Regions from separate parts of the Marinomonas foliarum genome, predicted to be linked through region 4. Evidence: predicted binding sites of a transcription regulator. Region 4 holds the regulator's gene; each other region holds the start of a gene.
The links. The regulator sigma-54, encoded in region 4, starts transcription at its own class of promoters, with help from an activator protein. The targets are predictions, from matches to a motif close to TGGCACNNNNNTTGCTNT.
Positions count from the first base shown of each region.

Region 1: the regulator sigma-54 is predicted to act here: its motif matches at 3,101-3,118, upstream of JSY38_RS10935 (NCS1 family nucleobase:cation symporter-1).
Region 2: the regulator sigma-54 is predicted to act here: its motif matches at 3,911-3,928, upstream of flgB (flagellar basal body rod protein FlgB).
Region 3: the regulator sigma-54 is predicted to act here: its motif matches at 1,581-1,598, upstream of hmpA (NO-inducible flavohemoprotein).

Region 1 covers NZ_CP070273.1:2,366,344-2,374,317, reverse strand. The annotation lists gene eutC (ethanolamine ammonia-lyase subunit EutC) at 1-64, shown strand, start outside; gene eat (ethanolamine permease) at 139-1,545, shown strand; gene JSY38_RS10935 (NCS1 family nucleobase:cation symporter-1) at 1,631-3,067, opposite strand; gene JSY38_RS10930 (GntR family transcriptional regulator) at 3,334-3,999, shown strand; gene JSY38_RS10925 (aspartate/glutamate racemase family protein) at 4,026-4,757, shown strand; gene puuE (allantoinase PuuE) at 4,798-5,721, shown strand; gene JSY38_RS10915 (sigma-70 family RNA polymerase sigma factor) at 5,912-6,439, shown strand; gene JSY38_RS10910 (FecR domain-containing protein) at 6,432-7,391, shown strand; gene JSY38_RS10905 (TonB-dependent receptor) at 7,521-7,974, shown strand, end outside.
Region 2 covers NZ_CP070273.1:2,936,567-2,944,540, forward strand. The annotation lists tRNA gene JSY38_RS13615 (tRNA-Arg) at 2-77, opposite strand; gene JSY38_RS13620 (flagella synthesis protein FlgN) at 159-638, opposite strand; gene flgM (flagellar biosynthesis anti-sigma factor FlgM) at 676-990, opposite strand; gene flgA (flagellar basal body P-ring formation chaperone FlgA) at 1,107-1,799, opposite strand; gene JSY38_RS13635 (chemotaxis protein CheV) at 1,939-2,868, shown strand; gene JSY38_RS13640 (CheR family methyltransferase) at 2,927-3,763, shown strand; gene flgB (flagellar basal body rod protein FlgB) at 3,972-4,364, shown strand; gene flgC (flagellar basal body rod protein FlgC) at 4,370-4,819, shown strand; gene JSY38_RS13655 (flagellar hook assembly protein FlgD) at 4,830-5,534, shown strand; gene JSY38_RS13660 (flagellar hook-basal body complex protein) at 5,547-7,244, shown strand; gene flgF (flagellar basal-body rod protein FlgF) at 7,397-7,974, shown strand, end outside.
Region 3 covers NZ_CP070273.1:2,068,278-2,076,251, reverse strand. The annotation lists gene norR (nitric oxide reductase transcriptional regulator NorR) at 1-1,439, opposite strand, end outside; gene hmpA (NO-inducible flavohemoprotein) at 1,646-2,836, shown strand; gene JSY38_RS09585 (glutathione S-transferase family protein) at 2,939-3,586, opposite strand; gene JSY38_RS09580 (helix-turn-helix transcriptional regulator) at 3,725-4,702, shown strand; gene JSY38_RS09575 (GNAT family N-acetyltransferase) at 4,733-5,893, opposite strand; gene aroE (shikimate dehydrogenase) at 5,935-6,735, opposite strand; gene hemF (oxygen-dependent coproporphyrinogen oxidase) at 6,776-7,720, opposite strand; gene lpxM (lauroyl-Kdo(2)-lipid IV(A) myristoyltransferase) at 7,824-7,974, opposite strand, start outside.
Region 4 covers NZ_CP070273.1:313,821-321,794, reverse strand. The annotation lists gene JSY38_RS01580 (YhdP family protein) at 1-1,144, shown strand, start outside; gene JSY38_RS01575 (carbon-nitrogen hydrolase family protein) at 1,134-1,973, shown strand; gene yjgA (ribosome biogenesis factor YjgA) at 2,044-2,580, opposite strand; gene mgtE (magnesium transporter) at 2,587-3,939, opposite strand; gene JSY38_RS01560 (HPr family phosphocarrier protein) at 3,948-4,217, opposite strand; gene ptsN (PTS IIA-like nitrogen regulatory protein PtsN) at 4,227-4,676, opposite strand; gene JSY38_RS01550 (RNA polymerase factor sigma-54) at 4,694-6,163, opposite strand; gene lptB (LPS export ABC transporter ATP-binding protein) at 6,239-6,964, opposite strand; gene lptA (lipopolysaccharide transport periplasmic protein LptA) at 6,968-7,474, opposite strand; gene lptC (LPS export ABC transporter periplasmic protein LptC) at 7,458-7,974, opposite strand, start outside.

The sequences.
Region 1 (7,974 bases), 1.9 Mb from region 4:
TAGATCAGACGATGATTTAATTATGGACACGACCAAGGAGTCAAAGAACTTCCTCATCTCTTAGGGACAAGAAATACATAAGCCCATCGGGCAAAAATGACGGTTAAACCACTTAACTAGAACACAAAAGGAACGACAATGAGTGATCAATTAGATAAAGAATACCTGGCAAAACGCCAGTTAAAAAGGGGCTCCGCTGGCTGGATTTTGCTAGCGGGTTTAGGGGTTTCTTACGTAATATCAGGCGATTTCGCGGGCTGGAACTTTGGCATCGCTGAAGCGGGCTGGGGCGGGTTTGCCATTGCGGCAGGGCTCATGGCGGTAATGTATTTAACTCTAGTTTTGTCATTGGCAGAAATGTCTGCCGCTATCCCAGCGGCGGGCGGCGGTTACAGTTTTGCTCGTCAAGCGATGGGGCCTACTGGTGGTTATTTAACAGGCTTGGCAGTATTAATTGAATACGCTTTAGCACCGGCTGCCATTGTGATATTTATCGGTTCTGCGGTGGAAGCCCTCCTAGGATTTAATGGGCCTTGGGTTTATGCGGCGTTTTATCTTGTTTTTATTGCCATCCACTTGGCTGGGGTTGGTGAAGCACTAAAAGTCATGATGGTCATCAGTGGCTTGGCGGTTATCGCCATCTTAGCAACGGCGGTGGCCTTGATTGGTGATTTTGATACAAGCCGTTTATTCGATGTTGCCGTAACCGATGCCGCTGGCGCGTCTGAGTTTATGCCAATGGGTTGGTATGGCGTTTGGGCTGCATTGCCATTTGGCATGTGGTTATTCTTGGCTGTTGAAGGCGTTCCTCTTGCAGCAGAAGAAGCCAAAGACCCAGCGAAAGATGTGCCTAAGGGCATTATCGGCGCGATGATTTTCTTACTTTTCACTGCACTTTTAGTGGTGTTTTTATTGGCGGGCGCAGCAGGTGCAGACGCCATGAGTAAGAGTGCCGTGCCTTTAGTGGATGCCTTGAACTTTGCAGGTCACGGAACCTTGGCAACCGCGGTTAACGTATTGGGGCTTGCTGGCTTGATCGCCTCTTTCTTCTCCATCATCTACGGTTACAGCCGTTTGGTATTCGCTTTGTCTCGCGCCGGTTACCTTCCTAAGAGCTTGTCTGTTACCGATAAACGCAAAGTGCCTTCTCGCGCTTTGATCGTACCTGGTATTTTGGGCTTTCTTGCTTCTTTAACTGGCGAAGGCGACCTGATGTTAGCCATGGCCGTTGTTGGCGCGACTGTGTCATATGCCTTGATGGCGTTAAGCCATATCTTATTGCGCATCAAGCAACCAAACATGGAACGCCCATATAAAACACCTGGCGGTATCGTTACCTCATCTATCGCTTTTGTGTTGTCTCTATTGGCTTTGACGGGTGTTTACGCTTACGATCCACGCGCGTTTTTCTACACGCTGGTATTGTTCGCCATCGGCGCCGCTTACTACTTCTTGTACAGCAAAAACCGCCTAGTGGCGAAAACACCAGAAGAAGAGTTCGACATGTTGGCCGCTGCTGAAGCAGACCTTGCTGCCTCAACTTAATTCGACTCAATAACTTTCGTCACAACAAAAAGCCCCGCATTGAAAAATGCGGGGCTTCATTTTCTACACATTTTCTTAGATCAAATTACGACTTCGCAAGATTCATACTTTGCAAGGCAACACGCTCAGGTTCCATCATATAACGGTAAGCCAAAGCCGCCACAATACCACCAATGAAGATGGCGTAATTTGCCAAAGAACTAAATACAAAGGTCGCTAAGATAGAAACAAAGCCAGCAATCAGTAAGGCATAAACACTCTTCTTATTCACGCCATTCTCATACCAGTATCGACCTTTTGGCGATTCCGTATACAAAGCCGCTACATCGATATGACCTTTCTTGATGAAGTAGTAATCAACAATAATAATGCCGTACAAAGGCCCTATCATTGCGCCTAATACGTCCACTGTGTAATGAATCACTTCTGGGTTATTGAACAGGTTCCAAGGCGTTAGCAGAACAGAACCAAATGCGGCAATAAAACCACCCGCTTTAAAGCTGATTTTCTGTGGAGAAACATTCGAAAAATCAAACGCTGGCGCAACAAAGTTCGCCACGATATTGATACCCACTGTCGCAAAGATAAACGTCAATGCACCCAGTACCGTGATAAAACCAGAATCAAGACGTTTCACGGTTTCCACTGGATCGGTGATCATCTGACCAAACACAGGAATCGAAGCCGAAACAATCACCACACTGAACAAAGAGAACAACACAAAGTTAACGGGCAAGCCCAATATATTACCCAGTTTCAACTTTTTATAACTGCCGCAATAACGAGAGAAGTCACTGAAGTTCAACGTTGGACCTGCAAAATACGCCGCTACTAAAGCAATCGCGATGAACATCTGCACATACACATCTAGGCCCGTCAGGTTATTTGAACTCAGATTGAAACTGATATTTTCCCAACCCGCTCGATCCACCATATAAATGCACAAAGCAAACATAGCGATATAAATAGCAGGACCAGACCAATCGATCACTTTACGAATCATATCCATACCAAACATGAACACAATCCCTTGCACAAGCCACATCGCAGTGAAGCCAATCCAACCTAAGTACGAAAGCCCAATGAATGACTTATCAGCAAGAGACGCCATATCTGGAAAAAAGTACAACAGAAGGATGATGAAGGAACTGGATGCCAAAAAGGTTTGAATACCGTACCAAACAACCGCGATCAAGCCACGAATGATGGCTGGAATATTAGCGCCGAACACACCAAAAGACATTCGTGCTACCACAGGAAAAGGGATACCTGCTTTCTGTCCCGGCTTCCCCATCAAGTTGGCAAACACCAATACAATAGAAATCCCTAATAACAAACTGATAAACACCTGAATACCATTTAACCCTAACGCAAACAGGCTGGCGGCAAACACATAACCACCCACACTGTGTACATCAGACATCCAGAAAGCGAAGATGCTGTACCAACCCCATTTCTGATCTTTTTCTGGCAAGAGATCACTATTTGCCAATTTAGGACTTTGCTCAAACTCTTTCTTCATGGCTACATTCCTTTTATATTGTATACAATACTAAATACAATTTATGTGCCAACAATAGAGTTCAATAAATATAAGCAATAACAGAAATGACAGACGAAAACATCGATAAAATTGCACTAAATTAAGTCAAAAGTTATTTATGCACACCAGCATTGTGCACAATAAATTGATTTTTTGTTTAAGATGTACGAAACAAACTGACATGTTATATTGTCTTATCAAGCATATTTACTAAAATATCGTATACAATTTATAGAGAAATACTCATGTCGAACGACGAGAACATTTACCGACAAATACTAAAAGCCATTGTCGAACACCAATTACCACCTGGGGCGCGTTTACCTGAAGACCGCTTATCAGAAGCATTTGGTGTAAGCCGAACAGGCATCCGCAAAGTATTGCAGCGGCTCGCCTTAGAACATTTTGTGGTGATCGAGAAAAACAAAGGCGCACAAGTAAATCACCCAAGCAAAGCAGAAGCATTAGAAGTACTAGACAGCCGCATTCTGATCGAGCCACAACTCATCCCTGCTGTATTATCTCACTGGAATTCGGCCCAATCTCAACACTTTCGCACTATGGCGATAGAAGAAAAACGCGCAGAAGAAAGCAATCAACTAGCTGATTCTATCCAGTTAACCGCTCGCTTTCATTATGAATTGGCAACATTATCTGGCAATAAAGTACTGGCTAGTTTTATCGAACAGCTTTGTTATCGATCTTCTTTAATACTGGCTGCTTACGGTACTCGCGGCAGTGTGGGTTGCGACTGCGGCGAGCACTCGGAGCTACTGGATCTTCTTGATCAAGGAAACGCAGACAAGGCGCAAAACTGGATGAGTCATCACCTTAAACACATCAAATCCTCACTCATTCTCGAAAGCAAATCTGAAGAGAACATAGATTTCCAACAACTGTTCTCTCGTTAAACTTTTTAGTGCCTTAAAAGGACATTATGAAAATCCAACTAATCAACCCAAACACCAGCGCCGACATGACTCACGCTATGGTGCTGAGCGCGCAATCTATAGCTCTTGATAGCACCCATATTATCGCTAGCACTCCTGAGCATGGCCCCAAAAGCATCGAATGCGCTTTTGATGAAGTCATTGCCAGCGCTGCTCTTCTCGATCTTATCGAGCAAGGCAAACAACAAGGTGTCGACGCTCATATTATTGCTTGTTTTGGCGATCCAGCTCTAGATGCAGCGCGCGAATTAGCTGATGCCCCCGTAATTGGCATTGCTGAAGCAGGTTTTCACATGGCCAGCCTGATTGCCCATCGTTTTGGGGTTGTGACCACGCTATCTCGTACCTTACCAGCGAGTGAGCATTTACTACAAAAGTATGGTCATAAGCATCATTGTAGCGGTGTCAGAGCCACCGACATTCCTGTTTTGGCATTAGAAAATATCGACCCAGCGGCTTACTTACTACTAAAAACGGAATGCCTTGCGGCCATAGAGCAAGACGGTGCAGAAGCGATAGTATTAGGATGCGCAGGCATGTCGAGTTTGGTGGAAAAGCTGTCTGCTGAATTACCTGTTCCTATCATTGATGGCGTTGTCGCCGCGGTAAAACTGGCAGAATCATTGCATCAGTTAGGGCTACAAACCTCTAAAAAAGGTCAATACGGACAGCGTGTTAGCAAAGCTTTTACTGGGCGTTATGCCCACTGGAGTTTATAACCGCTGCTAAACGACATAAAAAAATAATGGAACACAGATAATGAAACACTATTTAGAACGCGATTACGCGGGTTATGGCCGCCAAGGGCTGCCAAACGTAAAATGGCCCAACAATGCCCGAGTTGCTGTCCAGTTTGTTTTAAACTTTGAAGAAGGCGGTGAAAACTGCGTCTTGCATGGTGATGAACACGCCGAGACTTTTTTGTCCGAAATATTCGGGGCGCAGCCTTTCAAAGACCGTCACATGAGCATGGAATCCCTTTACGAATATGGTTCTCGCACTGGTGTTTGGCGCATTCTAAATGAGTTCGAAAAGCGTGGTTTACCACTCACTGTTTTTGCCATCGCCACCGCGTTACAACGTAACCCAGAAGTAGCAAAAGCCTTTGTCGAAGGCAAACACGAAATCGTCTGCCATGGCTTAAAATGGATTCATTACCAAGACATGCCAATCGAGCAAGAACGCGAGCACATGCAACAAGCCCTTGCCTTGATCGAAGAAATCACTGGCGTGAAGCCCGCAGGCTGGTACACAGGGCGCGACTCGCCAAATACTCGCGCCTTAGTGGCCGAGCAAGCGCAACTCAAATACGATTCCGACAACTACGGCGACGACCTACCTTACTGGGTAAAGGTCGACACTCCAAATGGTGGTAGCAAACCACACCTGATCGTGCCTTACACGCTCGACTGCAACGACATGAAGTTTTCTTCGCCTTATGGATTCAACCATGCAGAGGAGTTTTTTCAATACTTGAAAGACAACTTTGATTGTTTGTATGAAGAAGGCGCGACCGCACCAAAAATGATGTCCATCGGCATGCACTGCCGAACACTCGGTAAACCAAGTCGCTTTATGGCACTGAAGAAATTCCTCGACTACGTGCAATCCCACAACGACGTCTGGATCACCCGCCGCGAAGACATCGCGGATCACTGGATAGCGAATCATCCTCCAGAATGATTTGGCGTTAAAAACCTTTTATTACAATGACCAACAAAGAAATGGAGAGCGCCTGTATTCACTTTACAACGGCGCTTTTTCCTCTCTATTCGATGCAAAATAGCATCCACGCCAACACACTTCTTGACATGGTAGCCACAAAGCCTTTTAATGATATTAATTATCATTCCACTATTTAAGGCTTGGTTTCATGCCGCACAATGCGAACCACAGTGTGCAACATGACGAAATGCACTCTTTATATGTCAACCACCACAGCTGGCTATTCACATGGATTCGTAAACGTTTAGACAGCCCATTCGATGCCGCTGATTTAACTCAAGATACTTTCTTGCGTATTCACGCGAAGCAAAATGCGGCAACCATCAAGGAACCCAAGGCATATTTAGCAACGATTGCCAAAGGTCTTGTGTGTCATTTTTACAGACGAAAATCGTTAGAACAGGCGTACCTAGAGCTGTTAGCAAAGCAGCCAGAATCTTTCGTCATTTCGCCTGAAAATGAGTTCATTATTTTACAAACCTTGGAGGAAGTAGATGCTTTGCTAAATGGCCTTCCAAGCCAAGTAAAACAGGTATTTTTGCTATCGCAAATAGAGGGTAAAAAATATCAACAAATAGCCGATGATATGCAGCTTTCTCTCGCCACAGTGAAGCGATATATGAAACAAGCTTATGTTAAGTGCTTTGTTTTGATGGGGGACGACTTTTTTGAATAAGATATCAAAAAAGAGCATGCACGAAGCCGCTGATTGGCTAATCAGACAACAAGAAACGCCACTCACTGACAACGAGCAAAAACAACTACAAGGTTGGTTAGAAGCAGACAAAGACAATCAGCTCGCTTGGCAACGAGCCCAACATTTTATCAATCAAGTGGACACTTTACCTAAAGACATTGCTTACGCAGTATTGAATCGACCTGACGATGCAACACGTCGTTTAAATATTGGCAAGCTGGCATTATTATTGGCTTCTGGACCGTTAATTTGGGGAGGCTATAAAACAGTCGACAGTCAGCAATGGAACGCCGATTATCGCACAGCGAAAGGACAGCAAAAGCAAGTCACCTTACCAGACGGTACTATGGTGAAACTCAATACGGCAACGGCATTTGATATTTCGTTTGATGACAAGGCACGCTTATTATCACTGCGAGAAGGTGAAATCCAAGTTCATACTGTATCGACACACTCTCAACAGCTACCCTCTTTTACAATCAAGACACAGGATGCAATTTTATCGCCCTTGGATGCGAATTTCACCGTACGCCAATATAGCGGTCTAACCAGGTTAGGGGTGATTGAGGGTCAGGTTGAAGCGTCACCTAGGCTAGTAAAAAACACGCAAGACAATACCATTAGCACAGGCTATCAAATCGAGCTATCCAGCCATGGTGTTTTATCTCGTAAAGCACTCGCATCAGAAACCACTTCATGGCTAGACAACATGCTAGCTGTTCACAATATGCCATTAAACCAGTTCATCAGAGAAGTCTCCCGCTATCATAGAGGCTTACTACGAGTTTCTCCCGATATTGAAAACATCGATATATCAGGTGCTTTTCCTCTTAAAAACATCAATACCATTTTCAGCATGCTATCGCACACCTACCCTATTCAAATAAACAGTCATCTGGGGAATTATTGGGTCACTTTAGAAGCCGTTTAAGGAAGTCAAAAACCACCTAATCAAAAAAAAAACGAAATAATTCCTATTTCGGCTGACACTTTTTTTCTTTTCAGGTGGCTTACTAGTTAAACAACTAATAAGCATCCTAATTTGAAAAAGGAGGTGGCCATGTCTACCCGTAAAAAAACACATTTAAAAACACAATTTCAGAAGGCAATCAGCACAACATTAACCTGCAGTGGTTTAATAATCGCGTCTGGTATTAGCCCACTTACTTTGGCACAAGAAGCACCAAGCCAGAGCGTTCAGCAACCACTAAAAATTGAAGCTGGCAATCTTGGAAACGCTCTCACTACGTTTGCTGCTCGTCACAATATAGCACTCTCATTTAACTCAACATTAACGCGAGACCTTCAAAGTAAAGGCATTTCTGGCAATACCAGTCCGATAGAACTCATTGAGCAATTGTTATCTACTACTGATTTAGAGATGGTTCCTAATCAAGATGGTACCTATAGCTTGGTAGAACGTGGCCAGTACCAGACAACAGACAACCAAGCAATTAATCTTAATGCTATGGTTATCCAAACCAGCCGCTCTAATACGAAAAAAGAAGACAGCC
Region 2 (7,974 bases), 1.4 Mb from region 4:
TTGGTGTCCCCACCAGGACTCGAACCTGGAATAGCTGCTTAGGAGGCGGCCGGTATATCCTGTTTACCTATGAGGACGTATTTGAAGAAGTGTTTTATACATTATTTGGGTTTGGAATACAAATGTATGGTCAATACGATGTTGATTTGTATGGTTTTTTACGCTCTACCAAGTGTGTGTTTGCTACTTATTGGGTGTGTCGAGCCTCTGGAGGTATAGACTTTATTTTTAGTGCTGTGGCCCTGTAGTAATTCAAAAAGATGCTTATTACGCTTTTGAAGTGTGTTGAGTACGCGTGCGTTAGTGTTGTTCTTGGTTTTGCACTTGTTGAGGAGTTCTTCGCACTCTTGCATGAGTAGGCGTACATTATCTAATGAACTGTCTTGAAGGTTAAGCCAGCTTTTAAATTCTTCTTCGGTTGGTTTTTTTCGGTCTACGATGTCAAATTTAATGAGAATGTTGACTCTTGTCTCATTAAGTTGATTCATTTCATCAAGGAGGGTTTGTTTCTGTTCCGCTATGCTAATGATGGTATCGCTGTCTAATTCGCCATAAGCAGAGCGTTCTTCATCAAGAAGCGCAGATAGTTTTTCTAATACCTCTTTGCTTCTGATGAATATTGGGGCGATAGGAATCATAAGGCAAACCGTTTGCTCGATGCATTGAGTTCATAGCTTAGAATAATGAATCCATAGAAGCCATGTTATTTGCTAGCTTTTGCGTGTCGATTTTGTACTCGCCAGAAGCTATTGCGTTTTTAATTTGCTCTACTTTATCCATATCAACATCTGGTAAGTTGTTGATTTTAGATTGCTGGCTCTGTAGCGTTTGAGCTGTACCGCTTAATTTCACGGTATCTTCAGCAAGTGTGCCACCGCTTTGTACTGGGGTGTTTTTTGCTGTTACATTGCCCGCTACATCGTCTTTCTGCGATCGCTCACTTTTGTTTATCGTGTTCTGATTTGATAGACCTGTAAAATGTATTGCCATTGGGTTTTCCGCCCTTAAATAATTTGCCTGTCTATATTGTCGGCAGAGTCTAGAAGAACTTTAGTAAAAACTTTGGTGTAAAGAGTTTATAAGTTAAGCTGCCGAATAATCCTTATTCAATAGTTTACAAGAACTTCACTGTTAGTTACAACTTTGCCGTATATAATTCGTTCAGAACTTGTATTTTTAACTCGAATTTGTTGGCCTTTTACACCATTTTCTAAAGCAACGCCGTTCATCCTTACTATAATAGTGCCACTGCTTGCGGTAATGAGTACAAGGTCTCCTTTTTTTACCAGGGTTGGCAGGCTAGTTAGGTCATCTGTAATAAAGGTGTTGATCCGTAGGTTTCGAGAGGCAATGAGGCCGTAAGGTGGCTTTTTTAGTGTGAAGACATCGCCTCTTAGGGTGGATATGTCGACCTCGCCAACATCTGTGTTGGATTGGCTGATAACTTGTCCGCGGTTTATTGGTGTGGTGGTCTTGATCGCGGGGATCGAGATACTTTGTGTAACTGGTATGTAGGATTTCCAAGTTGGTGATTGGCAACTTATTTCATAGTTTGTACGTTTGATAGCGTCTGGTCGTTGATTATTTATTTGAATTGATCCACTTTCGCAGTCCGGCAGATAGTTTAAAGCGGCGAGGTTGTTTAGTGAAATACTGATGGCTGCATCAGGGTATATTTCTGACAATCGAGGAATCTCTACTTGGTTGATATAGAGGTTAATTTGCTCTTCTATGGAGGCTGCAAAAGTTAAACCTGCTTGGAAACAAATGAAGGCTATACTTAGCCTTATGATTCGCATGATTCGCTCTCTTTGTTTATTATTGCGTGATTAGTAAGATAGTTAGTAAAAAAATCGAATTCACTTTATCATCGGACGATGCATTTTAACAATTTTGAGGTAATACCTCAGTATATGTTTATACATTTTGGAGGCGTTTATGGCTGGAGTTTTGGATACTGTTAACCAACGTACACAGCTTGTAGGGGAAAACCGACTTGAATTGCTGTTGTTTCGCTTAAATGGTAAGCAGATTTACGGTATTAACGTCTTTAAGGTAAAAGAAGTACTGCAGTGCCCTAAATTGACCACTATGCCTCATAGCTCACCAGTCGTTAGAGGGGTGGCTCATATTCGTGGTGGCACGATTCCTATTTTAGATTTGGGCCTGGCTACAGGTGCAAGTCCTATTGAGAATATTAGTCAGTGCTTTGTTATTATTACTGAGTATAACCGCCGAATTCAGGGGTTCTTGGTGCGAGGTGTTGAACGCATTGTGAATATGAATTGGAGTGATATTCAGCCACCTCCAAAAGGCCTATCAAATGACAACTACTTGACGGCAGTTTGTCAGGTAGATAAAGAGATGGTTGAGATTATTGATGTAGAGCAAATTCTTTCTGAGGTTGCACCGACACGCCAAGATATTTCAGATGGCATTGTTAATAATGGCGTCACTGAAAATGCCCAGAAGCATCATATTCTTATCGTAGATGATTCCTCTGTTGCCCGTAAGCAGATTAAGCGTTGTATGGAGCAAGTTGGCTTTGCAACAACCGTATTGTGTGATGGACGAGAGGCGCTGGATTATCTTCAGGCTTTGGTGGCAGATGGAAAAGATGTAACGAAAGAGTTTTCAATGGTCATTTCTGATATTGAAATGCCAGTGATGGATGGTTATACATTAACGACCGCTATTCGTAATGATAGCCGCTTACAAGATCTCTTTATTCTTCTTCACACTTCTTTAAGTGGTGTCTTTAATGAGGCAATGGTTAAGAAAGTTGGTGCTGACGGATTTTTAGCGAAATTTCAACCTGATGAGCTTGCCCGATTGGCAATAGAAACTGTTCAGGTGCAATCGGAATAACATTTAGTCTCTCTTTAGATAGGCTTTATTTATTGAATCTGGAACGTATGGAGTTTTAATGCTCAGTAGTACAAATACAATTACGCCGAATGGTTATATCAGGTTCAGGGACTATCTGCAGAAAGTTTGCGGAATTTCGTTGAGTGATAATAAGCAGTACTTGGTTGCCAGTCGTTTGGGGAAAATCTTAGAAAGAGAGGGTTTTTCTAAAATAGAGCAGCTTGTAGATGCATTGGAAAAATTTGGTGGCTCCAAATTGAAAGAAGAAGTCATTAATGCAATGACGACAAATGAAACCTTATGGTTTAGGGATACTCACCCGTTCACTATTTTGAAAGAGAAGGTGTTGCCAGAAATGACGGCATCCCCTTTGAGAATATGGTCGGCCGCATCCTCAACTGGTCAAGAGCCTTACTCAATTAGTATGGTGATTGAAGAGTTTAAATCTTCTCGACCAGGTGTTTTAAAGGCAGGTGAAAAAATAGTTGCCACAGATATTTGTACTAATATTTTGAAGCATGCCAAGCAAGGTGAATACGATAGTTTGGCAATTGCTCGAGGTCTCGGTGCAGATCTACAAAAGCGTTACTTTGACAAGATAAATGATGCTACTTGGAAAATTAAGTCGAATTTAGGCGCACGCGTTGAGTTTAAGTATTTGAATCTAATTGAGTCTTTCTCAATGTTAGGCAAATTTGATGTGATTTTTTGTCGAAACGTACTGATTTATTTTACCGTCGATCTTAAGTTAGATATTTTGAAAAGAATGCATGCCTCTTTAAAGCCGGGAGGGTATTTGTTTCTTGGTGGCTCAGAGGCGCTAAGTGGTCTTTCTGACTATTTCGAAATTGTGCAATGTCACCCAGGGATTGTTTACAAAGCTAAGGCTTTATAAGTTACCTTAATTTTTTGCTTTTCAAATAGCCTGTCCTGTTTATGGATGGGCTTTTTTGTATCTTTTGTCCTACCTTTAAGTTTGCCGCTTTTTGCCGTTTAGCAGTATTTTTTATGTAAATCATTGAAAAACATAAGCTTTATTTTTTGGCATCATAATTGCTTTATATGTTTTGTATTGATTAAAACTCGTTTTTATTGAGGGTTAAATGGCTATTTCTTTTTCAAACGCATTTGCAGGACATGACAAAACGCTTGAGTTCCGAAGCGCGAGAGCTGCCGTGCTTGCAAATAATATTGCGAATGCGGATACGCCAAACTACAAGGCGAGAGATATCTCGTTTGATTCTCTTTTAAGCGATGAAAGTAATAAGTTGAAGCTTGCAGGTACTAATTCTCGCCACATGGCTGGAGAAGGGGTTGCGGGTGAGCCTGAGGGGTTGCTTTATAGAAACGCTAACCAACCTTCTTTAGATGGTAATACAGTGGATATGCAAAGAGAGCAAGCTGAATACGCACAGAACTCTATGCAGTTTGACACTAGCTTTATGTTTTTAGACCGAAAAATTAGCGGCATGAAAAAAGCACTTATTGGGAACTAATAGCGATGTCTTTGAGTAATATTTTTACAATTTCTGGATCTGCAATGAGTGCTCAAACTGTACGTTTGAACACAATAGCGAGCAATATGGCTAACGTCGACAGCGCGGCAAGCTCAGCAGATCAGACATATCGTGCCCGTAAGCCGGTTTTTTCACAGATGATGAATGACAGCATGCGTGAGCGTGGCTGGGGAAATGTTAAAGCAGATAATAGCGGTGCAGGTGTTGGTGTGAAAATTGATGGTATTGTGGAGTCTGATGCGCCTTTACAGCCGCGATATGAACCAGATCATCCAATGGCCAATGACGACGGTTATGTGTTTTATCCGAATGTAAATCCGATGGAAGAGATGGCTGATATGATGTCGGCTTCTAGATCTTTCCAAACGAATGTAGAAATTATGAACACCGCAAAAAGCATGATGCAGAAAATGCTAACGCTTGGGCAGTCATAGGAGCTGATATATGGCAAATATCTCTGATACAAAAGGTCTTGGTGGTCTGATCTCTCAATATGGGACGGATGCCGCTAAGTCAAAAGCTGGTATTGAGAAGCCTGAAGTAACAAAGGAAGAGGCTGCATTAGCAGATCAAAATGTCTTCTTGAAATTATATATAGAGCAATTAAAAGGTCAGGATCCAACGGCGCCACAGGATACCAATGACATGGTGGCCCAAATGTCTCAATTTAGCTCTCTAGAAAGGCTAACGAGTATATCTGATCAGCTGGAAAATATGGCGACTTCATTGACCTCCAATCAAGCATTGAGTGCTTCGACGCTGGTTGGTAAGTCGGTTTTAATGGAAGGTAGTAAGGCGAAAGTAACGGAAGGCTTGGAAGAGGTGCCGCTAAGGGTTGTCATACCTGAAAACTCTCAGACTGCAACGTTGAAGATCTTTGATGCAGATAGCCGTCTTGTGCGTACAGCAACACTTAATGGTGCCGACTATAAGTGGGATAAAAAAGATGATGACGGAAATGTTTTGCCGCCTGGGGAATACCGTTTCTCAGCTTCCTCTACAAATGATAAAGGGGAGGTCTCTGCGATGAATACTCGTTTGCCTGCTCGTATTCAGGGGGTCACCATTAATGGTGAGAATGGGACAGCTTTGAATGTAGAAAACCACGGCAAAATTAAACTCACAACTGAATTAGAAATATTAGGGTGATTGGAGAGCATTATGGGATTCAATACTGCACTATCTGGCATTAAAGCGTCTGCCGATTATTTAAGTGTTACGGGTAATAACATTGCTAACGCCGATACGACGGGCTTTAAAAAATCGCGTATTGAGTTTGATGACCTCTACAATACAAGTGTTCTTGGTGCTGGTAGCGGTAACAGTATTGGTTCTGGTGTCAGTGTGAGTAAGGTTTCTCAAGAGTTTGCTCCTGGTAACTTGTCCTATACAGACAATAACCTTGATCTGGCTGTTGATGGTACTGGGTTCTTTGTTTTGGATGCGGGTGTGGCTCAGTCTTACACACGAGCGGGTAACTTCAAACTGGACGAGAATGGCTTTCTGGTGACAAATACAGGAAGTAATGTTCAGGGTTATAACGCTGTAGATGATGTTGTTGGTGGGAATTTGGAAGACTTGAAAATTCCTACGGACCGAATCGCTCCAGAAGCGACATCCGCAATGGAATTAAAAGTGAATTTGAATTCAGACAGCAAGGATGTGCCGCCATTTATTAGTGCCGACTTCGATCCAATGAATCCGGATTCCTATAATTATACCCAGACACAAGGTGTTGTTGATGCTAACGGTCAAACGCACGTTGTTACCTATTACTATTCTAAGAGTGAGTTGCCTAATACTTACAAAGTTAATGCGACAGTAGACGGTAATATGACTGATGACGCTGGTGTTCCTTTCTTGGCAGAGACTTTTGCTACGTTTAATACAGCAGAAGGTGGTGTCGATTATAATGGCGACGGTACTCCAGAGCAGCCAAATCAGCTTCTATATATTGGTGCGACTGAGCCTGGGGCTGGAGATATCGCGGCTCTAACTCAAAACCCTGTGACGGTTAATGGTACCTTAGGTGGGGTTGCGATTACGGCCACGCTTGCTCCTGGGGATGTGCGTAATAATAGCTCTGTTGCCCGTGAGGCATTCGATCCTTTAAGCGTTGAATCGTATACCTATGGCAATACAAGGACGGTATACGACTCTTTGGGTGGTGCTCATACAATGGGGTATTACTTCATCAAACAGGGCGAGGACAATAATTACGAACTTCGCGTCACTTTGGATGGTGAAGAGAGTTATACCGATCCGCTTACTGGTAATGACACTCGTTTTTTGAAAGAAAATACAACTGTTAGTTTTGATGCTGCAGGTAATTTGATGGGCACATATCGTGGTATCGCTCCTTATGATATTGCGCAACCTATTGCTTTAGAAATTACAGGGTTGGACCCATCTAATCGCGGTAAGGTTGTTGAGTTGGATATGTTTGGATCAACTCAATTTGCGCTGGAGAACACAGATACGTTTGAACAAGATGGATTCTCGGCAGGTGAGTTGCAGGGAGTTTCATTCGATGATGACGGCATGCTAACGGCAACTTATACCAACCAACAAACGGCAACACTTGGCCAAGTTGCTCTGGCAACATTTGATAGTACGGATGGACTTGTCCCTAACGGCCATTCTGCATGGCTTGCAAGTAAAGGTTCTGGGCCAGCTGACATTGGCCGTCCTAATAGCGGTACGCTAGGACGAATTCAAGGTGGCGCGTTAGAGGAATCTAACGTTGACCTTACGTCTGAATTGGTTGCGCTCATTGAGGCGCAGCGTAATTACCAAGCAAACAGTAAGACATTAGAAACAGAAAATACTGTGACTCAGACGATAATAAACCTTCGTTAATTTTCTGGAGAGAGAAGATTTAGGCCGGATCAGCAATGCTGTTCTGGCCTTTTTTTTGCCTTTTATAAAGGGATTTTTTATGGTTTTGATAAGTTGGTATGCTTTTTGAAGGGTGTATTGTCTAGTGGTTATTTTTTTCTGGGAGAATCGTAGTGGATAAGGCTTTATATTTGGCAATGAGTGGCGGTGTTCAAACGATGAATGCGCAAACTATTCACGCTAACAATCTTGCAAATGTCAGTACGACTGGCTTTCGCTCAGATTTTGAACAAGCCCGCTCCATGCAGGTCTATGGGGATTACTATCCTAGCCGTGTTTACGCGATGACAGAAAACCCAGCTACACGCTATACGCAAGGCGATATGATACAAACTGGCCGAAATCTAGATGTTGCTGTATCCGGTGATGGTTTTATTGCTGTCTATGACGATAGTGGTCAAGAAGCATATACCCGTGCAGGAGACTTTCAGATTAATGCGACAGGCCAGTTGGTAACCGGACGAGGTTTGCCTGTTGCTGGGGTGGGAGGGCCTATTTTTTTGCCGCCTGCGAACAGCATTAATATTACCGCGGATGGTTCAATTTCTATTGTTCCGCAAGGTGGCGCTGATAATGAAGTGGCAGTGCTGAACCAGATTAAGTTGGTCAATCCAGATAGACAGAATTTACGCAAAGAAGAAGATGGTTTGCTCCACACCAGAGATGGTCAGGAATATGAGGCAGACCCTAA
Region 3 (7,974 bases), 1.8 Mb from region 4:
CGTTGATAAGTTTCTGTTTCTAAACGCAAATCGATTGGTTTGTGTTTTTCTAAACGCGGCTCCAGCTCATTTTTCTGTATCTTTTCTTTAGCACTATTATCAATTTGTAACCCTGTTAAATGAGTAGAAGTGATAACGGTAATGCCCTTTGGATTATCAGCTTTTGAACTCTCGGCCTTAGAGAAAAGCGCAGCACGAGAAATAACATGCTCTAGCTCGCGCACATTTCCGGGCCAGTGATAAGCATCTAATAAATTGATTGCCGACGCAGACAAGGTGAGTTGTTGCAGACCCAATTTACGTCGGAAGCGCTCGGCAAAAAAGCCGGCCAATAATGCAATGTCACCTTGTCTGTCTCGCAGCGCAGGAACTTGAATCGGGAACACACTGAGGCGATGAAATAAATCCGCTCGAAAACGATTCTCTGCTACTTCGGTTTTTAAATGTCGGTTGGTCGCAGCAATGATACGTACGTTTACTTTGCGGATTTGATCTTTACCTACCGCTTGGATTTCTTGGTTTTGGATAGCACGAAGCAAAGTGCCTTGTACTTCTAGCGGCAGTTCGCCAATTTCATCAAGTAATAAGGTTCCACCGTCGGCCAATAAAAACTTACCGTCGCGATCTCGATCCGCACCAGTAAAGGCGCCTTTTACATGGCCAAACAACTCACTTTCGATAAGATGATGAGGAATCGCAGCGCAGTTCACATAAACCATTGGCGCTTCAGAGCGCGCAGATTGCTCATGCAAGGCTCTCGCAACCAACTCTTTGCCTACGCCCGTTTCTCCTTCAATCAAAATGGCAAAATCCGATGAGGCAACCAGATTAATCGACTGTTTAAGGTCTTGCATGGCTTTGCTCTGACCTATCATTTCATGGTTTTGCTCGCCAATTACTTTCAATACGTTCTGAGCATGTTGTGATTGGTTCTCTAATTGCTCCATCAAGATAGCGGTGTTGAGCGTCATCGCCGCCATGGTGCCGATGATTTCTAACGCACGTGCGTCGATATCATCAAAAACGCCCGGCAGGATGCTGTCTAATGTCACCACGCCAATCAATTTGCCTTCCAAATACAGCGGCACACCCATACAAGAATGCACAGGCAAATTCTCGTCATGACCTAACACCATGCCATCGTAAGGGTCGGGGAGATCGGAATCGGCAGGAAAACGAACCGGATAATGCCCACGACTGATCGCTTTCAAGCGCGGGTGTTCATCAATAATAAAGCGTCGCCCCATTAGGTCTTCCGATAAACCACGCTGAGCCAGCGGCGTCAGCACACCATTACTGTGAGACAACAAGACCACCGCATCGCAGTTGATCGTTGCCCGCACCGCGTACACCAATTGCTCGAAGCGATTAGGTTGCGTTACGGCGCTGGCAAGGTCGAGGGCAAAGCTTAACAAAGCATTATTAGAAACCTGATTCATGATGATCGACTCATAGGACGAATGACTGTTCGTGTCAATTTGACTCAAAGATATCATATAGACTTTTATATTAGCGAGTCATATTGACTCTTAAATAGCTGAAATAAAAATAAAACATTGATTTTATTAGAAATTTTAAGTTGGCACGTACTTCGCTATAGAGAAGATAACCCGATTTTATTCATCTACGTCAAAAGGATACAACCATGTTATCTCAACAACATATAGACACAGTAAAAGCCACAATTCCCTTATTAGCGTCTGCAGGAACAGCGATTACAGAACATTTTTACCAACGCATGTTTTCTCATAACCCAGAACTAAAAGATGTGTTCAACATGACCCACCAAAAAACAGGTGGCCAACCAGCAGCCTTATTCAATGCTATCGCGGCCTACGCAACACACATCGATAACTTAGAAGTGCTTACCAGTGCTGTCATGCGTATTGCCCATAAACACACCAGTTTCAATATCCAACCGAATCAATACGACATCGTTGGCCATCACCTGATTGAAACCTTGCGTGAGTTAGCACCAGACGCCTTCACCAAGGACGTAGAAGAAGCATGGGTCGCAGCTTACATGCAACTAGCAGGAATCTTTATCCAAGTCGAAGGCGATCTTTATAAAGAACGCGCTGCGCAACTTGGTGGCTGGAAAGACTTCCGTCGTTTCCGTGTGGCGTCTAAAACACCAGAGTCCGATTTGGTCACCAGTTTTGTGTTTGAGCCTGTCGATGGTGGCGCGGTAATTGATTACCAGCCAGGCCAATATTTGGGCGTTAAGTTACATCCAAAAGGCAATGAATTCGATGAGATACGTCAATACTCTCTATCAACAGCGCCAAATGGTAAAAATTATCGTATCAGCGTAAAGCGCGAAGGTGCGGGCGATATCAAGGGAGTTATGTCGAATTACCTTCACGATCACTTAAACATTGGCGATGAAATTGAAGCCATGCCACCGGCTGGGGATTTCGTGTTTAAAGACAAACAAACACCTGTGGTACTGATTTCTGGCGGTGTTGGTTTAACGCCAATGCAAGCTATGCTAAACACGCTCGCTAAGCAACAATACAGCCGTCCTGTAAGCTATTTGCACGCTTGTGCTCATCAAGGCCAGCATTCCTTCAAAGAGCACGTGAACAGTTTGAAAGGACAACTGAATTTGTCCGTTCACACTTGGTACGAGCAAGCTGACAATGAAGAAGAAGGCGTGTTAAACGGCATGATGCAATTAGAAGCAATAAAAGACAGCTTACCGCTGACGGATGGCGAGTTTTACTTATGTGGACCCGTTGGCTTCATGATGTTTGTCAAACAGCAACTACTCACCCTAGGCGTAGAAGCCGACCGTATTCATTACGAATTGTTCGGCCCGCATCAAGAGGTGTGATCTTTAACTCCTCCCTAACCCTCCCTTTGAAAAACAAAAAGGGAGGGAGTTAATACAGCAAGACTGGCTCCTTCCCCTGCTAAGGGGGAGGTTGGGAGGGGGTTACTCACTTTCCTGGGCAAGCAACAGTGCTTGATCTTGTTGTTCAGCTTTAATAAACGCTGGACGTGAGATTACACGCTCAATATAAGCATCCACCACAGGGTTCGTAGTGATTAGTCCAAACATACGACACCATTTCAAGCTGATACCCCACAGAATATCAACAGCATAAAGTTGTTCTCCTAATAAATAAGGACCTTTGGCTATTTGGTCGAACAGTGTTTTCAGCATTTTATCAAAACTACCATAAGCTAATTGAGACGCTTCAACAGGAGAGCGATTAAAGGCTTTGTCGATCAAAGCGGGTTCAAAGCTGCTGCCTTGGTAGGCCATCCAGCGCAAATAAGCACCACGTTTTGGGTCATTTAAAGCGGGTGCCAAACCTTTTTCAGGGAAAAGATCAGCCAAATATAGATAACAAGCGACTTGTTCGGTGACTACAGTGCCATTGTGAACAAGGGTTGGGAGTTTACCCAAAGGATTAATAGCCAAAAATTCCGGCTGCTGGTTTTCTCCTGCTTTAAAATTCAGCACTTTCATCTCATAGGGTACACCTAATTCTTCTAGCAAAACCAAAACGCCAGTGCCTCTGGTTTGTGGAGCATGGTACAGAGTGATGGTGTCTTGGCTGCTTTGAATCTCGCTCATATCCGTTACCTCAGTAAGTTGTTAGATCATTTTTGGTTGTACATGAGCTATATTAGTGACTAAACCTGCCACCTGATGTCAGGTATCTTCGCTATACTGAAAAAATACAACCTGCTTGGCACTAAAAAGAGAGCCCCCATGCGAGCCAGTCGAATACTGAAACTTCTGATGATGTTACAGACCCATGAAAAGGTCACCGCGCGTGCATTAGCTGACGCCTGTGAAATCTCTATTCGCACGGTTTATCGGGATATCGAAGCACTTAGCGCCATTGGCGTCCCCGTCTACAGCGAACAAGGAGTGCAAGGTGGCTATCGGTTGTTGCAAGGTTATCGGACCCGACTGAATGGACTTTCCGCGAAGGAAGCCGAAACACTGTTTCTGACGGGGTTGTCCGGTCCAGCTCAAAAAATGGGGCTGCAAGCAACTCTTGCTGACGCGCAATTGAAATTAAAAGCCGCCTTACCGGAAGACATGCGCTATGAATCCGACCGCTTACAGAGCCGATTTTTGCTGGATGCGCCAAATTGGTTTTCTGACGATGAACAAGTCACCTACTTGCCAACATTGATGACTGCCGTATTGGAGCAACAGCTTATTACCATGCGCTATCAGAGTTGGAAAGGCGAAATACAACGTCAGACCCAACCTCTAGGCATCGTTTTAAAAGGTGGACAGTGGTATTTGATGGCGAAGGTCGATACAGACGTTCGAACGTATCGCGTATCTCGTATTGAATCACTGACCTTACTGGATGAGACATTCGAGCGGCCTAAAGACTTCAATTTAGCCGCGTTTTGGCAGGATAGTTTACGCCGTATGGAAGCGCTTCAATTTCCAATTATCGCCGAAGTACGTTTAACCGCGTTGGGTGTTAAGATCATGGAATACGTGAGTTCTTCTTATGTGGTGAGACAAGCGACGATTGAGCCAATGGATGATTCAGGCTGGCACCGAGCCAAATTTCCAGTGGGAGAATCGGTACACGGCTGCGCGGAACTCTTGCGCTTTGGTGCCGAACTAGAAGTCATTGGCCCACCAGAACTACGCATAGCAATGGAAGGTCTGGTGTCGTCCTTGGCAGTGCTGTATCAGAGAAATGATTCTCCAAATTAAGCAAATTTCCTCCCGAGCCATTGGCAGTAATCAGCTTTCCTGCTTAAACGGCAATAACGCGTGGGTATCTTGATGGTACTCACGCACGGCTTGCGCCTCTTCTTCACAGAAGTTGCCAATGGCTTCGCGGAAGCCTTCGTGGGCAATGTAGTGAATACTGTGGCTGAAGACAGGTTCAAAACCGCGGGCGATTTTGTGTTCCCCTTGAGTACCAGGATCAAAATGCTGTAACCCTTTTTCCAAGCAAAACTCGATGCCTTGGTAGTAGCAAGCTTCGAAATGCAGGCAATCCACTTCTTCCATACAGCCCCAATAACGACCATACAAAGAGTGATCGTCGAAGAAACACCAAGACGCTGCGATGGCTTCATCGCCTCTGAACGCTTGTACCAAGAGAATTTGATCACCCATATTCTTAGCTAATTGACCGAAAAACTCTCGCGTCAAATAACCTTGCTGTCCACGTTTAGCGTAAGTGGATTGATAGCACAGGTAAAAGAAATCGATGTCTGCTGTGGTTAAATCTTTGCCGATGGTGCGCGTCAGTGTAATGCCTTCTTTGGCGACTTTGTCTCGCTCCTTACGTGCCGTTTTGCGTTTACGGCTAGAGAAGTGAGATAAGTAATCTTCCATATCTTTGTAATCACGATTGAACCAATGAAACTGACAGGAAATGCGGTGCAGCAGATCTTTGTTTGGTGCGAACAACGCCGCGTGTTCTGGCTTGGTAAATAACAGATGCCAGCTTGAAAACGCACGTTCTTGGTTGGCTTGAGTCATCAATTCGGCCAGCGCTGGGTACAGATGAGAAAACTCGTCATCATCGCCTTTTGGATCAAGGTGAGAGAAGATACGTAAGCCAGTTACTGGGGAAAAAGGAATTGCCCAGATACGTTTAGGGAAGTAACGCATGCCGTAACGCTGGTAGGCATCCGCCCAAGACCAATCGAAAACAAATTCACCTTGGGAGTGGGTTTTCAAATAGGTTGGGGCGATGGCAAGAGGGCTGTCATCATCGTCCATTACCAGCAAGTATTCAGGATACCAACCGGTTCCGTCGCCAATACTTTTGCTTTGTTCTAACGCTTGATGAAAAGCAAATTGCGCAAACGGGTATCGCGTTTCTCCAATAGCCTCTTGCCATTTGGCTTCGCCTATTTGATCGACCGAATTGAACCACTGCGCTTTCATACTACTTTCCTTTCTATCGCTGATTGCCAATACCGTTAGATTTACATCTGCTGGCGCATTACCTCGACTAAACTGGCCGTTTCAGGACGAATTTGTCGCCACAGATAAAAGGCTTCTGCGGCTTGGCCTACGAGCATACCAAGACCATCAGCGCCATCGGCGCCATGTTCATGGGCCCACTGTAGAAAGATGGTGCGCCCTTTGCCATACATCATGTCGTAGCACCATGTTTTAGCGTTTATTAGCTCACCTTTTAAGGGTGGCAAACTGCCAGATAAACTCGCTGAGGTACCATTGATAATAATATCAAAATGACCTTCGAGTGCCTCAAAAGACGACGCCAGACAATCAAAATGATCCGCTAAAATCTGCGCCTTTACGACCGTACGATTCGCGATGGTGACAGATTCTGGGTTCTCAGACAAAACAGGTTCAAGCACGCCACGCACCGCGCCACCAGCCCCCAAAATAAGAATACGTTTGTCGGTCAAACTTTGTCCGTGGTTGCTAACAATGTCACGAACCATACCTATTCCATCGGTATTGTCGCCGAAAAGGTCACCATTTCGTCCCATCATCAAGGTATTCACCGCGCCCGCTTGTTTGGCGCGCTGGCTTAAGATGTCGCACATGGCATAAGCACGTTCTTTAAAAGGCACTGTGACATTCAAGCCTTTGCCGCCTTTTCCAAAAAAATCTCTGACTTGGTTTTCGAACTCTGCTTCATCACCAAGCAAGGTAGAATAGGCCAATTCTTGTTTTGTTAGTTCAGCAAAATGCGCGTGAATGCTCGGTGATTTACTGTGAGCAATCGGGTTTCCAACAACAGCGTATTGATCCACAATGTATTCCCTTGATAATTCTTCTAATAGTAAGCCGCAACTAGCGCGCAGCCAGCCACTCTTTTGATGTTAGGTAATAATCAGTTAATTTTGCTTCTTCACTGTTTGGCTCAATTTGATACTCATAGGTCCAGCGAACTTCCGGCGGTAAGGACATCAATATAGACTCAGTCCGACCCAATCCGCTCTGCAAACCAAAATGCGTACCACGGTCAAACACCAAATTGAACTCCACATAACGCCCGCGACGATGCAGTTGGAAATCTCGCTGCTGCTCTGTGAATGGCAAATCTTTGCGACGCTCTAAAATTGGCAAATACGCTTCAGTATAAGCATTACCTACCGATTGCATCATGCCGAAACAATGCTCAAAGCTGCCGTCGTTAAAGTCATCATAAAACAAACCGCCGATACCACGCGGTTCGCCACGATGTTTCAAATAAAAATACTCGTCACACCATGTTTTAAAACGAGAATAATAACCTTCACCGAAGGGCTCAACCGCATCGTAAGACGCTTGGTGCCAATGGATACAGTCTTCATCAAAGCCATAATACGGTGTCAGGTCAAAACCGCCACCAAACCACCAAACTGGCGCCATGCCATCTTTATAGACGATAAACAAACGTACATTGGCATGAGATGTCGGGGCCATTGGATTGTTCGGATGAATAACCAAAGACACTCCCATGGCTTCAAATCGCCCACCAGCTAGTTCTGGACGATCTGCTGTCGCCGAGGGCGGTAAGTTGTCTCCCATGACGTGAGAGAAGTTCACGCCCCCTTTTTCAATAACCTCACCACCGGCGATAACACGAGTGCGTCCGCCACCGCCATTCGGTCGATCCCAAGCATCTTCTTTAAAACGCATAGACGGCTCAACACTTTCTAACGTCGCGCAAATGTGATCTTGAAGAGACAGGAGATAGTCTTTAACGGCTTGGACATCAAGGTTCGTTACCGTAGCGGTTGAGCTTGCTGACATGAAATGCTCCATCTTGTGGTGTCGATTGTAGAGTAAATAAAAACGGCCTAATTATGTAGGCCGTAGTTTATCACTTAATAGACAATTTTCGTGAAGCATCTCACTAATAAAGACGGGATCCATCAGGACGCGTTCGCAGTAAATTAAGCACCCACATGTATTGTTCAGGATGTTTGGCGATCATAGCCTCCAACGCCTGATTCATTATCAATGCATCAGTCGTTTCATCTCCACTAGGAAAGTTCTCTAGCGGA
Region 4 (7,974 bases):
TGATTTTTCAAACGAAAATACTACGTCTGATTCGGTGGAAATTCCTGCTCTACCTGCTTGGTTGAGTCGTGTTGACCTTATAGTGGATAGGGTGGTGGTAAATCCAAATAATACTTGGCATAACTTTAAGGTGCTTTATAACTCGTCTACGGATAAGCCACTCTTTGTAAATTCAGATGAAATGAATTTTGCTTTTATATGGAAAGATGGTGTGGTTAATCTTAATTTTGGTTTTCTAAGCTGGAATTCTGATTCTTCAGAGGATGATGCTGATAGCGGTAAAGCGGCACCTTTCTCGGCTAAGCAAATTCCCAATATGAAGTTATCGGTAGATCAACTTTATTTTAATGAAAAGCCCTATGGTGATTGGCAGCTAACTATAACTAGAGAAGGAGATGTTGTAAGGGTTGATCCTATTTCATCTAAGTTAAAAACGGGCAGTTTTAAAGGTTCTTTATTTTGGCAAGACAGTGGGAAAGCTTCCAATGTTGAGCTAGTTATTACTGCTGATGGTGCTGACCTTGCAGAATTAACACAAAAGTTTTCCAACGAGGCCATTGTTACGTCTAAAAATTACAACATCGATGTGGGGTTAAGTTGGAAAGGGCACCCATTTTATTTTGATCGTGAATCTGTATCTGGACGGATTGCTTTTTCGGCATCGAATGGTAATTTCAGTAAAGTTGATGAGTTACCTCCATTTTTGAAAGCGCTAGGTATCTTTAATATAGGGGCCTTAAGTCGACGTTTATTGTTGGATTTTTCAGATGTTTATGAGCCAGGCTTAACTTATGATGAGTTTAAAGGGGTGCTTTCACTTGGCGACGGTATTTTGAAAACGGTTTCTCCAATTACCATCAAGTCTCCGACTGCTGAGCTTGTTGTTGCTGGTGAGGCGGATATTGTGAATGAAATATTGAATGAAAAATTAACGGCGACTTTCCCCTTAACTGGCACGCTTCCTTTGGCGGGTTTGATTTGGGGGACACCTCAATTAGCAGGTTTATTGTTCATAACTGATAAGCTAATAGGTGATCAGTTATCGAAGGTAACGAGTGTTCAATATAAGGTTGAAGGTTCATTTAATAATCCTGTTATGACGCCAGTTCGATATCAGCCACAGGGTAAGTCAAATGACAAATAGATTGTCTGTTGCCGCTATTCAACTGACGAGCACGAAAGATTGGCGAAGCAATGTTAAAGAGGTTAAGCGACTCGTTACTTCAGCTGTTCTGGATGGAGGTGCGCGTCTCGTAGTCCTTCCTGAGAACGTATTTTTGTTTGATGGCAAAAGCATGCGTCGTTTGGCTGAGTCTGAATATCAAGCTACGATTTTTGCTGAAGTTAAGGCCCTTGCTATATTGCACTCTGTCTATATCGTTATTGGCTCTCATCCATCCCTTCTTAGGTTTGACGGCAGTGTGGTTCCTAATGAGCGTGTGAGGCAGTCTTGCTGGGTAGTTGGGCCGGATGGCGCAGTGCTTGAACGATATGACAAGATTCATTTATTTGATGTGGCTGTCGATGATAAAGCGGCCTCTTATAAAGAATCTGACGTTATAGAAGCGGGTGAATTATCATTAAAGGTGTTGGACATTGATGGTTTTAAAGTTGGTCTAAGTATTTGCTATGACTTGAGGTTTCCAGAGCTATATCGACAACTGGTAAGTCTAGGGGCCGAAATATTGTTAGTGCCATCCGCATTTACTTATGTCACTGGAAAGGCGCATTGGCGCACATTGTTGTCTGCTCGTGCAATAGAGAATCAGTGTTATGTATTGGGTGTTGGTCAGTGTGGTTGGCATAACTCAACAAGACAGACTTATGGTAATAGTGCTTTATATTCGCCGTTTGGTGAGTGTTTGGCGGATTTGCAGGGAGAGCCTGGCTTTTTTGTTTTTGAAGTGGAAAAACAAAGGCTGAATGGCTGCAGGAAAAAGATGCCCTGTTTAGTTCATCGTAGATTTCGCTAAAAAAGCCCCGGTCAGTTATGTCTGTACCGGAGCTTTTCGTCGTTAATTCCAATAGACTTAGTTTTCTTTGTTAGTCTTTTAGGCCCAAGCGCTTTTCTTCGGCTTCACGTAAAAAGCGGAAAAGTTTTTTACGATTTGTTGTGTTTGAGGCTTGGGATACTTCCTTCTGTGATAGGCGAATTAACTGCCTAAGCAATTGAATGTCTTCAATCTGAGGGTTTTCATCTAAGTATTGTGACAAAACCTCTTTGCTATTTTCACCAATCAGTGCATCACGCTTTACTTCAAGTTGGTGAAATAATTTATTGTAAGCGGCCGACGTCGAGTCAAACAGAGCGACACGATGCGCAATGGCTTCGTGGTCTTCTGTGCGCATTACCTTGCCAATATATTGGAGATGTCTTCTCATTGCTTCGTGTTGTTTTATGCGCCCTGCTTCAACAAAGGCTTCGCGTAATGTGTCTGACATCTCAACTTTCTTAAGTTGATTTTTACTTAAGCTTAGTAGTTTTTTACCTAGATCTTGCAGGGCTTCCATTTCACGCTTGATCTGGGTTTTACTTTTAGGGATGTCTTCTTCGTTTTCAAATTGATCAAAGTCTGTCATGGGAACCTATATTAGAAAAATAGTAGCGAGACCAAGGAAAGAAAGGAATCCAATCACGTCGGTCACGGTAGTCAAAATTACGCTGCCAGCAAGGGCAGGGTCGATACCAATCTTTTTCAAGAAAATTGGCAGAAGTGTACCAGTGGTTGCTGCAAATAGCAGGTTTATTATGGTGGCACCCGCAATGATATAGGCAATCTTTATGTTGTCAAACCAAAGAGCGGTAAGGGCTGCGATAACGGTTGCCCACAAAATGCCATTGAGAAGACCTACAACAAGCTCTCTATTCAAAAGCCAGCGAGTGTTGGTTGCTCCAATCTGGTTGAGTGCTATACCACGAATAACCAGTGTGAGTACTTGTGAGCCAGCGATGCCGCCCATGCTGGCAACAATAGGCATTAATATTGCCAATGCGACCACCTGATCCAATGTATTTTGAAATAGACCAATAACATAGGAGGCAATAAATGCAGTAATAAGGTTTATACCTAGCCAAACAGCACGACGTTTGGTGGTTTTCATAATAGGGGAGAAGGTGTCTTCGTCATCATCGAGGCCTGCCATGCTTAACATGGAGTGTTCTGCCTCATCTCGAATAACATCAACCACGTCATCTATAGTGATACGGCCAAGTAATTTTCTGCTTTCACCATCAATAACCGGAGCTGAGACAAGGTCCATTTTCTCAAATAACTGTGCGACTTCACTCGCGGGAGTTTCTGCATTGATAGCGGTAAACTCTGTTTCCATAATATCACGCACGGTTGCGCTTGGGTTGGAAACTAATAACTTTGTAAGGGACAATGTGCCTAGCAGTTTGTCTGAGCGGCTTACGACCAATAGGTTATCGGTCATATCTGGGATTTTTGCGTGCCTGCGTAGATAGCGAAAAACAATGTCAACGGTAATGTTTGGACGAATTGTTATTGTATCCGTGTTCATTAAGCCGCCAGCAGAATCCTCTGAATAGCTTAATAAATCTTCGACTCTTGTTCTGTCCTGCGCCGTCATTGACGCAAGAACTTCTTTTACAATTTTTTCTGGTAGGTGTTGCAGTAAGTCAGCTAGGTCATCGCTTTCGAAGTGTTCAGAGACGGCGATTAGGCGTTCTGTGTTCATGTTTTTCATGAATTGAACACCAATATCTTCGGGTAGATACTGTAATACTTCGCCTTCGTTTTTGTCTTCGATGAGTTCCCATAAGAGCTTGCGCTCTTTTGGTGGGGAAGATTCTAGTAGTCGCGCAACATCTTGTGCAGGCAAGGCACCGTTAAGTAGGTAGCGTATTTGCATCGTAGCACCGGTCTCAAGGGACTCGGTAACTGTCTGCAAATGATTAAGGGTGTTTTGCTCCGACATGGTGCTCTTTACTCATCTTCACCGAAGCGATTGTTAATTAATTCAACAATCGCGTTAATAGCGTCTTGTTCGTCTTCACCATTTGCTTTTATGTTTATTTCGGTGCCTTTTCCTGCAGCGAGCATCATCATTGCCATGATGCTTTTTCCATCCACATTACGGCCGTCTTTCTCTATGGTGATATCGCAAGAAAAGCGTGTGGTTGTTTCAATGAGTTTGCCTGCAGCACGGGCATGCAAGCCAAGCTTGTTTATAATAACAATAGACTCTTCCAGCATGCTCTATACCTATACTAATGAGTTAAAAATATTGAATAGCTCTTCGTTATTTTGGGCTGTACGCAGCTTGTCTAATGACTCTGGAGACTGTGCTAATTCTGCTATTTGAGCTAATGTTGCAAGATGTTGGTCGCACTCATGTGGCGGAACAATCAGAGCAAATATTAGATCGACAGCTCGCTTGTCTATCGAGTCAAAATCGATAGGTGTCTTTAAGGACATCACGACTATGGCAGTATGATTTGCAGACTCTAGTCTACAATGTGGAATTGCTATTCCATTGCCTATACCGGTACTTCCAAGTTTTTCTCGACCTAGCAGGGCGTCATAAACCGCTTCGTTATCACAGTGAAGTCGGTTAGATGCTACTTCCGCGAGGTTTTCTAATACGCGTTTTTTGCTAATGATATCTTGCTTTGCGAGAACGAGGTCTGCTTTTAATAATGATTTCAATGACATGATAAAATGCTTTCCGTTTAGATCAGTCGTTTGCGTTCATTGGAAGGAGGGATGTTCATCGCCTCACGATATTTGGCTACAGTTCGTCTAGCAACTTGTATGCCTTGATCTGCCAGAATGGCAGCTAACTTGTTATCACTTAAAGGTTTTTTAGCAGGTTCATCGGCAACAAGCTTTTTGATCATGGCTCTGATTGCTGTCGAAGAGCATTCACCGCCGGATGCCGTATTAACATGACTAGAAAAGAAATATTTTAGCTCAAATATGCCTTTGGGCGTATGCATGTATTTTTGAGTAGTCACCCTAGATATGGTCGATTCATGCATGCCTACTTCTTCAGCTACGTCATGAAGTACCATTGGTTTCATCGCTTCTTCACCAAGCTCGAAAAAATCGATTTGTCTGCTAACAATGCAACTGGCTACTTTTAGTAGTGTCTCGTTGCGGCTTTGCAAGCTTTTCATGAACCATTTTGCTTCTTGTAGAGAGTTTTTGATGTAAGAAGCATCTTCAGCTGTTGTAGCTGTACTTGCCATCGCTGAATAGGTTTCATTGATTTTTATTGGTGGAAGAGCGTCATTGTTTAATTCAACTTGCCATACGTCGTTGCGCTTTTTAACTGATACGTCAGGAATCACGTAATCTGTATCATCCGCATCAATAACAGAACCTGGGCGCGGGTTTAGTTGCTGGATTAGGTTAATGACTTCTTTTAGGGCTTCGTCTTTTAATTTTGTTTTGCGGCTTAATTGCGCAAAATCTCTATTACCCAATAGGGGTAAATAGTGGTCAATAAGGTTATATGTGCTTTTAAATAGAGGATGTGTTTGAAAAGCCTCTAATTGCACTAATAGGCAATCGCGTAAATCAATAGAGCATACACCGACGGGGTCGAAGCGCTGTAGTCTATGTTGAACAGCAATGACTTCTTCCATTTCTAAGTCTTCAAGTTCAATGCTGAGTGATTCGCAGATGTCGTCAGGGGTAATGCTTAAGTAGCCATCAGGCTGAACACATTCAATGATGGCATAGGCAATCTCGAGGTCTCTATCTGACATGTGGGTGAGGTTTAACTGCCAAATAAGATGGTCTTGAATGCTTTCGGCTGGAGCATTGCGGCTTTCAAAATCGCTATCGCCTTCAAAACTGTGGCTGTCACTCACCGCTGCTGAACTTTGGTAGGTGTCATCCCAATTACTATCTATAGACAGTTCTTCGGGGATGCTTTCCGTCCATTCAGACTCTACGCGCGCTTCTTCACCGTTGTCTAGAGGTGTTTCTGTTTCGCTCTTTGATTCAATGCTAGCAGGGATATCGTTATGAGTTTGCTCGTCATCATCAAGCTCAAGGAGCGGGTTAGACTCTAGAAATTCATGGATTTCTTGCTTTAAATCCAACGTAGAAAGCTGCAGTAAGCGTATTGCTTGCTGCAGTTGGGGGGTCATGGTTAGCTGTTGACCTAGCTTTAATTGTAAAGACTGCTTCATGGAGCAACTCTTTTTGTTTGAATGAATTGGAACGAGTTGTGCATACTACTCCCTTTCTACAGCAATGATAAGGGGTTACAGACGGAAGTCGTCGCCTAAATAGACCTTTTTAACCTGTTCATTGTTGATGACAGTACTAGCATCACCTGACGCAATGATGTAGCCATTGCCAACAATATAGGCTTTATCGCAGATGTCGAGGGTCTCTCTGACGTTGTGATCGGTGATCAATACACCTATACCACTTTCTTGCAGATGTTTGATGATGAGCTTTATGTCACCAACAGAAATAGGGTCTACACCAGCAAATGGTTCATCTAGAAGGATGAATTTTGGGTTCATTGCAAGTGCTCTTGCAATTTCGACCCTACGACGTTCTCCTCCAGACAATGCCATGCCTAAGTTGGTGCGTATATGAGTAATATGAAACTCTTCTAAAAGAGCCTCAAGTCTCTCTTGTTGTTGGCTTTTATTTAGCTCTTTTCGGGTTTCTAAGATAGCTAATATGTTATCTTCTACCGACATCTTTCGGAAAATAGATGCTTCCTGAGGAAGGTAGCCAATGCCTTTTTGTGCACGTGTATGCATTGCGTCGTGGGTTATATCTACGCCATCAATAAAAATGCCGCCAGCGTCATTTGCTACCATGCCAACAATCATATAGAAGCAAGTGGTTTTCCCTGCTCCGTTTGGTCCTAATAGACCAACCGCTTGTCCTGATTCAACAGAAATTGATACATCTTTTACAACTTTGCGTTTTTTATAGCTTTTTGCAAGGTGCTTTGCTTCTAGTAAGGCCATCTATTATTTTGCCTCAGTAGCTTGTGGTTGTAATGTCATAGACACGCGTCCAGAATCTTTTTTCTCTGCGCTAAAGGTGCCGTCTTGAATCATATAGAGAATATAGTCAGCAGTGATAGAGTTCTGCATGCGGCTCAAATAGCCATCACCAGTAATTTCTAACTTAGATTCATCTGTTTGGTAGTGGATTTCGTTTCCTCTGCTAATAACAATGTTTCCATTCCAGTCAATTTGTTGGCTGAACTTCGCAGGCAAACCAGTCGCTTCAAGGCTATTGAATTGTTGGGTTTTTGGATCTGTGGAAACTTTTAAATACTGCGCTTGAATCTCGATAGAGCCCTGCTTTACAAATACGTTGCCTTTATAAATGGCTTGACCTGAGTTTTGGTCGAACGATGCTTCATCGGCTTGTATTTCTAACGGCTTACTGATGTCATCTGGTAATGCGTAAGTGTATTGTCCAATAAGGGCAGAAGTGAGCAACATGCTGGCGTTAATGAATTGTTTCATAGCTTCCTCGTACAGATCCTGTCATCACGACTTCTTCTGAATTTATATAGGTTGTAATCTTGCTTGCGGAGGTTTTTCCTTGAGTTGATATCAGGGTAGCAGCTCCGTAGCTGGTCAATGATTTGTTTTTATCTTCGTAGTGCATGTTGTCTGAGCTTAAATTGATGTCTTCAGACTGTTGATACTTCTTAGTTGCTCTTACGTTGTCAGTTAATAGGATATCATTACTTCCGTCCTCAATAACCCCTTTATCTGCTTTTGCATTCCATTGCCCTGACTCTGAGTAGCGTGCAACACTAGGTTGTTCAAGGAATGTTTTGTCTTGCAAATCATAGTGGAAGGTTTGTTTTGCATTCATAGATTCGATTAAAGTTCCACTTTTATCAAACTCTTTAATTTGTACTTCGGTTACAAAGTAATCAGGTGATCCACGAAGTGCATCTGCTTCCACCAAGTTTTTTCCTGGCTCTGTACTGTACCAACTGATAGCAATCGCAAGC